One region of the Bradyrhizobium sp. USDA 3262 genome, then DNA from elsewhere that is predicted to be linked to it. Evidence: riboswitches for the same ligand, from Rfam matches in the RefSeq annotation. Region 1 holds a riboswitch; the other holds the start of a gene.

Region 1 (4,053 bases):
AGGCAATAACCGGCAGTTCGCGGCAGATTTGTGCTGTCTTTGTCGACTTACCGACCTACGCACGTTCTAATGTTACCATTCAGCCTATTCGCCACGACTTCCGTGAATGATTCTTGTCACGCACTGAATCTTCGACAGCGGGCGAATGCCTCGCTGCCAGAGTCTTGACGACAATTGGGAGCAGGTATGCCGCCATCGATCCGTGTGATCCGGGGGCGTTGCCGCTACTACGAATGTCGAGGGCGCCCCAGCCTGTTGTGCTTGGCACTTTGCGGCCTACACCAACGCGGAGCCGCCCTTCAGCGGCGGGCGATTTGGAATCGATGTTAAGGAACTTCACGGATCAAGCAGGGGACGAGACGTGGCATTCTCCGCTCGCGCAACGTTAGGGGCCGTCGTCTACCTGCTCGTCATTGCAGTCAACATTCAAGGAGCTGCGCTTCCACGCAGCCGTGTCGACCGGCAAGAGGGAAGCCTCAGGTCTTGCTAGCTTCGGCTCGAACTACTCAACACTTCCGAGAGCATCTGTCTGACGGGGCGGCTCATAAAAGGCCTTGCCATCCAGCCGAACAGACCGACAGTAAAGACGGCAGCAGCAAAGACGCCGAGGGCGCTCCAAACAGCCATTTTCATTGCGAGGGTCTCTTTTGGTTGTGGTGATTCAATATGCTTGCTTTGGCCAGTATCACCAAAACGTCGGCGTGACGCCTACCAGGATTGGCTGGTCGCACATCGACACGTCCGCTGAGCACGCTGCTGGATTAAGCGAATACCTCTTGCGCGTATTCGCCACTGATCCATGGTTATTAATGGAGAAGGGAGGGCGCATCGAAGCGTGCTCGATGAATCGTTCAAAAGCCGGGCCGCATGACAAGCGTCTTGCGCGGCGCCGTGAGCTTCTTCGTGCTGGGCGCATTCGTCTCGTGCACAGATCTGACCCGCCGCCCGACGCCAATGCGTCTCCGAGATGGTCATTCCGATATCCTATGACTGGAGATGGCTTCTACGTCGCGATCAAGCGTGGCCTCGGAGGAGCATTCGCGTAAGAGAGGTCGCAGCACCAATTTGAGAGGTTGACGGCCGAGTTCTCTTGCCGATAATCCAAGTCGTCGAGGTTCTCCGGTTTCCGTTTGATCCGGAGCTAAGAGGGAAGCCGGTGCCAATGCCGGCGCTGCCCCCGCAACTGTGAGCGGTGAGCCACTGTCCAACAAAGTCACTGAAGCCCGCGCGGCTTCGGGAAGGCCGGACGGCGGCAATGACCCGCGAGCCAGGAGACCTGCCCCGACAAAATATTCATCCACGGGCGGGGTGTCCCGGTGGTGCGCCAAGCAGCCGTCGCTCGGGCGACTTCTCCTGCCTGCGTCCGCCATGGCCTTTGCCCCCAACATGGGGTTAGCGCTATGTCTCTTCTCTCCCTTCCGGTTGCCACGCTCGGAACGCCGCGCATCGGTCCAAGACGCGAGCTCAAAGTCGCACTCGAAGGCTATTGGGCCGGAAGAATTAGTGAACAGCAGTTGCTTGAGGACGCAGCCGGCCTACGTGCCGCGAACTGGGCGCGCCAGAAGTCCCTCGGTGTCACCGTGATTCCGTCGAACGACTTCTCGTTGTACGATCAGGTGCTCGACACCAGTGTCATGGTCGGCGCCATCCCGGAAGTCTACGCCTCGAAAGCCGAGCCCGTTTCCCTCAAGACGTATTTCGCCATGGCACGCGGTTCACAATACGACGGCCGGGGTGCGAGTTGCGGCCACGGATCTCGCGGCGATGGCGCACCCGCGCAGGAGATGACCAAGTGGTTCGACACCAACTACCATTACATGGTCCCGGAATTTCATCGCGGACAGACTTTCAGGCTGTCCTCTCGCAAGCCTATCGACGAGTATGAGGAAGCCAAGGCCCTTGGCTTTCAGACTCGCCCTGTCCTGATCGGCCCGGTCACATTCCTAAAGCTAGGCAAGAGTGCTGATCCTGCGTTCCAGCCACTGTCACTCCTGGATGACCTGATACAGGTCTATATCGAGGTTCTGCAGGAATTGGCCAAACGCGGGGCAAATTGGGTTCAGTTCGACGAGCCCTGCTTGGTTCTTGATCTGGATGAGGAATCAAGACAATCCTTGCTACATGCCTATGACCGGCTCGCCAAGGAAGGGCCGGCCATCAAGATCATGGTCGCCAGCTATTTCGGTGGCCTCGGCGACAATCTTCCCACCGCCTTGCGCCTACCTGTCGCCGGGCTGCACGTCGACCTGGTTCGGGCGCCAGCGTTATTGGACCAGATCATTACCGCCAAGCGAAGTGATCTCGTCGTGTCACTCGGCGCGATAGACGGCCGCAATGTGTGGCGGACGAATTTGTCGGCACTGCGCCAACGGCTCGATCCCGCTATCGCGAAGCTGGGCAAAGATCGCATACAAATCGCTCCATCCTGTTCGCTGCTTCACGTGCCGGTCGATGTTGAACTCGAGACGGAGCTCGCTTCAGACATCAAGGGTTGGCTAGCATTCTCCGTTCAGAAGATTCGCGAGCTTGCGACCTTGGCGCGCGCTCTTGCAGGCGATCAGGATGTTGCTGGCGCTCTTGCGCAGTCGGAGCGCGTCACCACCGATCGTGGGACTTCGCCAAAGATCCGAGATGCCGATGTCGCCATCCGGATGAGAGCGATCAACCAGGCCACGCGCCGGCGCGCCAGTCCATTTGCCAGCCGTGCCGAGATCCAGCGCAAGCGCTTCAAACTACCGGCGTTTCCGACAACGACGATCGGATCGTTTCCGCAGACTGCAGAGGTTCGTAATGCCCGCGCAGCGCACGCGCGAGGCACGATGAACGACGGACAATACGACGAGTTCCTCAAGGAAGAGACTGCGCGTGCCGTACGTTGGCAGGAGGACATTGGCCTCGACGTGCTTGTGCACGGCGAGTTTGAGCGCAATGACATGGTGCAGTACTTCGGCGAACAACTCGCCGGCTTCGCATTTACCAAAAATGGCTGGGTACAATCCTATGGCTCGCGCTGTGTCCGGCCGCCGATCTTGTTTGGCGATGTCTCACGGCCGAAGCCGATCACCGTGGGGTGGTGGCGGTACGCGCAATCGCTAACCAAGAAGCCGATGAAGGCGATGTTGACCGGACCAGTGACGATCTTGAACTGGTCGTTTGTTCGCGATGATATTCCCCGAGCCGAGGTCTGTCGTCAAATTGCGCTCGCGATCCGAGACGAAGTCGGCGATCTCGAAAATGCTGGTGCAGCCATGATCCAGATCGACGAGGCTGCGCTGCGCGAAGGATTGCCGCCGCGCCGATCGGAGTGGACGGCTTATCTCGAGTGGGCCGGGGATTGCTTCCGCATCTGCTCATCGGGCGTCGCCGATCAAACCCAGATCCATACCCACATGTGCTACTCGGAATTCAACGACATCATCGATGCGATTGCTGCAATGGACGCGGATGTCATCTCGATCGAGACTTCGCGGTCGAAAATGGAGCTGCTCGACGCGTTTCGGAACTACAAATATCCAAATCAAATCGGGCCGGGTGTGTACGATATCCATTCTCCGCGCGTGCCCGAGTCGAGCGAGATGAAAGAGCTCGTGGCTTTGGCTCGAAAGCGGCTGCAGGATTCGCAACTTTGGATCAATCCGGATTGCGGTCTGAAGACGCGCAAATGGGAGGAGGTTCGCCCGGCGCTGGTGAACATGGTCTCCGCCGCCCGCGAACTACGCGCTGCATCCACTCCAGCCGACCGTTGACCTGGTCTGGTCTTTCGTCGAGAAGGCCGGTCGCCTGTCAACGATTTGCGGGCTCGATAATTGTGGGAGGCATTGGTGAGCAGAAAAAGGCCCGGCCGCCTTTAGCGGCCGGGCGGAAGTGTGTCCGGGAGGAGCGACGCTGCTAGGCAACGTGCTGACTTCCATCGGCGGAAGGAGGGCGCCGATGGTTCGATTACGGCGGGGACATCCGCCGAAATCTGACCCCAGTTAAGGCGCAAGCTCAGCGTAGCTCAATCATGCCCTGGTATGCGGCCGATATAGCCTAGATTTGAAATCTACACCAAGG
Region 2 (4,053 bases), 1.7 Mb from region 1:
GACGAGGCCGATGAAGCCGATCGTGCCGGTGACCGCGACCGCGCCGCCGACGCCGAGCGCCACGCCCGTGATGACGAGTAGCCGCAACCGTCCGACATCGACGCCGAGGCTCTGCGCCGCCTCCTCGCCAAGCGTCAGCGCGCGGAAGGCGCTCGCCTGGCTGAGCAGGATGGCGGCGCCCGCGACGATGAAGGGCAGTGCCAGCGCCACGTGCTGGAAGCTGCGGTCCTCCAGCGAGCCGAGCAGCCAGAACGCGATCTCCAGCACCACGAAGGGATTGCTCGAGAGGTTCATCACCAACGCGGTCGCAGCACCCGCAAAGCTCGAGATCGCGAGCCCGGCCAGGATCAGGATCAAGAGCCCGGCATTGCGGCCAGCGATCGCAAGCAGCGCGAACACCGAGCCGAAGGCGGCGATGATCGCCACCACCGGCAGCGCATAGGAGCGCACATCGGCGAGGCCCAGCGCGATCACCAGCACCGCGCCGAAGGCCGCCGATTGCGGCGCGCCGAACAGCGACGGTGAGGCCAGCGGATTGCGCAGCAGCCCTTGCAGCGCCGCGCCTGACAGCCCGAGAATACCGCCGATCGCGAATGCCAGGATGGTGCGCGGCAGGCGGATCTCGCGCACGATCACCTGCGCCACATCGCTGCCGCCGCCGAACAGCGCCTCGATCACCGCAAGCGGCGATAGCCGCACCGGCCCGATGCCGAGCGAGATCACCAGCAGCAGGACCACGAGCGCGAGCAGCGCCGCGGTGGCGCCCCACCGGCGCCGCGCCGCGACCTCGGCCGCCAAGGCAAAATCCTGCACGCTCATCGGATCCATGCTCTTACAGCGATCGCCGTGGCAGACAAGCGACACTCGACAAAAACCGTGGCCGCCCGGCCGCCGCCCGACTTCCGCCGGATTGACTTTGCTGCCCGGCCGAACCCTAGATGAACATGACGGTTCTTTCATGAGATGAAAAGGGAATGCGGTGCGGGGAAACTTCCCCAACGCCGCGGCTGCCCCCGCAACTGTATGCGGTGAATCCTTCGTCACAGGCCACTGGGAATCTCGGTCCTGGGAAGGCGACGAAGGGTAACGACCCGCGAGCCAGGAGACCTGCCGTCAGCCGTGGTCACACGCGAGGATGCCGGTCGGGGAGTACAGGCATGAGCTTCACCTGATGCCGTGAGCACGATGGTGAGACTGGTTCGCGGTGACGTGCCACTGACGTTGCCGAGGCCTCGCTTATGTTCCCCTTCCCTTTCCATCGGCGGCACCGCGTGCATCTGCTTGCGTCGACGATGATCGCACCTGCAATCCTTGGCTCCGCCGCGCGGGCGCAGCAGGCACCCGCTCCCGATCAGTTGCCGGCGATCGAAGTCACCAAGCCGGGCGACCAGAACGTCACGCGCGCCAGGCCGGCCGCAGACGAAGCGCCGGTGCCGCGCCGCCCGGCGCCGGGCACCACGCAGAGTAATAATACGGGCAGCGGCAGCGGATCGGGCACGACAGCGACCGGCGTGGCCACCGGAACGGGTGGCACCGGTGGCGGCCGCCAGTTCGCCGGCATTGTCGGCTCCTCCTCGGCCGTGATCACCGCCGACGACATCGCGCATTCGCCGGTGCAGTCGCTACCGGAGATTCTTGCGCAGGTGCCGGGCGTGCAGTTGCAAACGCCCTATGGCGGACCGAACGGCGCCAAGACGTCGGTCGACCTGCGCGGCTTCGGCGCATTCGCGACCGACAATACCCTCTTCCTGCTCAACGGCCGCCGCCTCAACGACGTCGACAAGGCCGGCTTCGACCTCACCACGATCCCGCTCGATTCCATCGAGCGCATCGAGGTCACGCGCGGCAACAGCGGCGCGGTGCTCTACGGCGACAACGCGGTGGGCGGCGTGGTCAACATCATCACCAAGACCGGTGTCGGCAGCCCGCCGACGACGATGCGGGCCGAGGGCGGATACGGCTCGTTCAACACCCGCATGGCCACGGTCTCCGCGGCGCTCAATTCCGGACCGTGGTCCACCTCGTTCTACGGCAACGGCATCAAGTCCGACGGCTACCGCGTCAACAATGCGCTCGACCAGCGCAACGCCGTCGGCAACATCAACTACACCACGCCTGATCTCACCGCCTTCCTCACCGTCACCGGCAGCGACCAGAAGCTCGGCCTGCCCGGCGGACGGCTGGTCGATCCGTCGATCGGCGTCAACGAGTTGCTCACCGATCGCCGCGGCGCCGCGACGCCCTTCGACTATGCCAACCAGCAAACCGCCAGCGTCACCGCCGGCTTCACCAAGACGCTGATCAACGGCGTCGACCTGATCGTCGACGGCGGCTGGCGGCAGCGCGAGACGCAGAGCGGCTTCTTCGGCAAGGTGCCGACCATCAGCTTCGCTTCGACCTACAATGACGCCGCGCTGCAGACCTGGTCGCTCACGCCGCGGCTCAGCGTCAAGAATGTGATGCTGGGGATGCCGTCGACGATCCTGACCGGCATCGACTATTACGATTCGACCTTCCGCGAGGCGCGCGGCGCCTATCAGGGCGTCGACCCGTTCCACATCTACAATATCGAGCAGCAGTCCGTGGCCGGCTACTGGCAGCACACGATCGGCGTGCTGCCGACGACCGACTTCTCCTACGGCGCGCGTGTGCAAAACACCAGCGTCTCGGCGCGCGATCGCTACGACCCGAACGCGCCGTTCGCGTTCGACGCGCAGGCGGCACCGCTCGACAGCAACGAGACGCAATACGCGCTGCATGTCGGCGTCGAGCATCGCCTGACCGACACTTTCTCGGTGTTCGGCCGCGCGGCACGCGCATTCCGCACGCCTGATGTCGACGAACGCGTCGCGTCGGGTCCGTCATTCGACCCGCTGACCTTCGCCCCGATCCCGCAGACCTTCCAGCTCAAGACCCAGACCTCGCAGGATGTCGAGGGCGGCTTTCGCGTCAGGACCAACCGCTTCCAGGTCCAGACCAGTGTCTATCTGATGGATCTCGAGAACGAGATCCATTTCAACCCGGTGCTGTTCTTCAACACCAACCTCGACCCCACCCGCCGCTATGGCTCGGAGACCAGCGCGGCGCTCAAGGTCAGCGACAGCGTCACCCTGCGCGCCGGCATGGCGATCACCCGCGCGGTGTTCCGCGAAGGCATCTGGGCCGGCAACGACGTGCCGCTGGTGTCGCGCTACACCGGCAATCTCGGCGTCACCTGGAATATCTGGCAGAACTATCTGGTGTTCGACGCCACGGTGCGGGCCTGGAGCGCGCGCATCATGGACAACGACCAGGCCAACACCCAGAGCCGGATTCCCGGCAACGCCACCGCCGACATCAAGCTGAGCGGGCAGTATGACCGCTTCTTCTGGTCGCTGAGCGTGAACAACCTGTTCAACGCGCTCTATTACGACTACGCCATCGCGAGCACGTTCACGGAGGGCCGCTTCTCGGCCTATCCGCTGCCCGGCCGCACCTACATGGTGAAGGCCGGCGCGACGTTCTGAGCTGTCCAGCACGGCGGGGTGTGCGCCCGCCGCGTCGTCTCATCACGTTACAAGCGTCCGCAAACTGGAGTAGAATTCCGGCAGCTGATTTGACCCGTGCAGGGGAAACGCATGGCCAAGGCCGGAAAGACGAGCAAGGACGGCGCCAAGACCAAAGACAAGATCGACGACAAGTCGAAGAAGCCTCCGCCGCCCGCAGCGCTGCAGGACGATGACTATTACGAGGACGGCGACATCGCCACGCCGAAGCTCGACCGCTACGGCAATGATGACGAGCCATTGTGAGGCGCGGCAGATGTCCATCCAAATGTCCCGGGCGCAGTTGCGCGCCGGGTCGCGGGCGGCGGCCTCGTAGCTTGCGAGCTACCGAGCCCGGTTCATCGTCGCCAAGCAGACATTAGGTCGCAGCGGGGTCATGGGCTGGCCCCCCTTCCGGATTGGTTGCCGTGCTAGGCTCCGCATGGACGCTGGGTCCTTGCCCGGGGGGCGGTGCCATGAGGTTTGCGAAGGCGGTGCTCACGGTCTTCTGCATGATCGCGTCGACGTG

The links. Region 1 has a riboswitch for cobalamin ahead of metE (5-methyltetrahydropteroyltriglutamate--homocysteine S-methyltransferase). Riboswitches for the same ligand answer to the same signal wherever they lie in the genome.
Region 2: it holds a riboswitch for cobalamin, as region 1 does, so the genes downstream of both, ACVWYP_RS07845 (TonB-dependent receptor) here and metE (5-methyltetrahydropteroyltriglutamate--homocysteine S-methyltransferase) in region 1, are expected to answer to the same signal.

Annotation. Positions count from the first base shown of each region.
Region 1 covers NZ_JBSSCT010000001.1:3,372,218-3,376,270, forward strand. The annotation lists cobalamin riboswitch at 1,096-1,298, shown strand; gene metE (5-methyltetrahydropteroyltriglutamate--homocysteine S-methyltransferase) at 1,401-3,746, shown strand.
Region 2 covers NZ_JBSSCT010000001.1:1,708,635-1,712,687, reverse strand. The annotation lists gene ACVWYP_RS07850 (FecCD family ABC transporter permease) at 1-819, opposite strand, end outside; cobalamin riboswitch at 932-1,129, shown strand; gene ACVWYP_RS07845 (TonB-dependent receptor) at 1,293-3,506, shown strand; gene ACVWYP_RS07840 (hypothetical protein) at 3,618-3,791, shown strand; gene ACVWYP_RS07835 (ABC transporter substrate-binding protein) at 4,001-4,053, shown strand, end outside.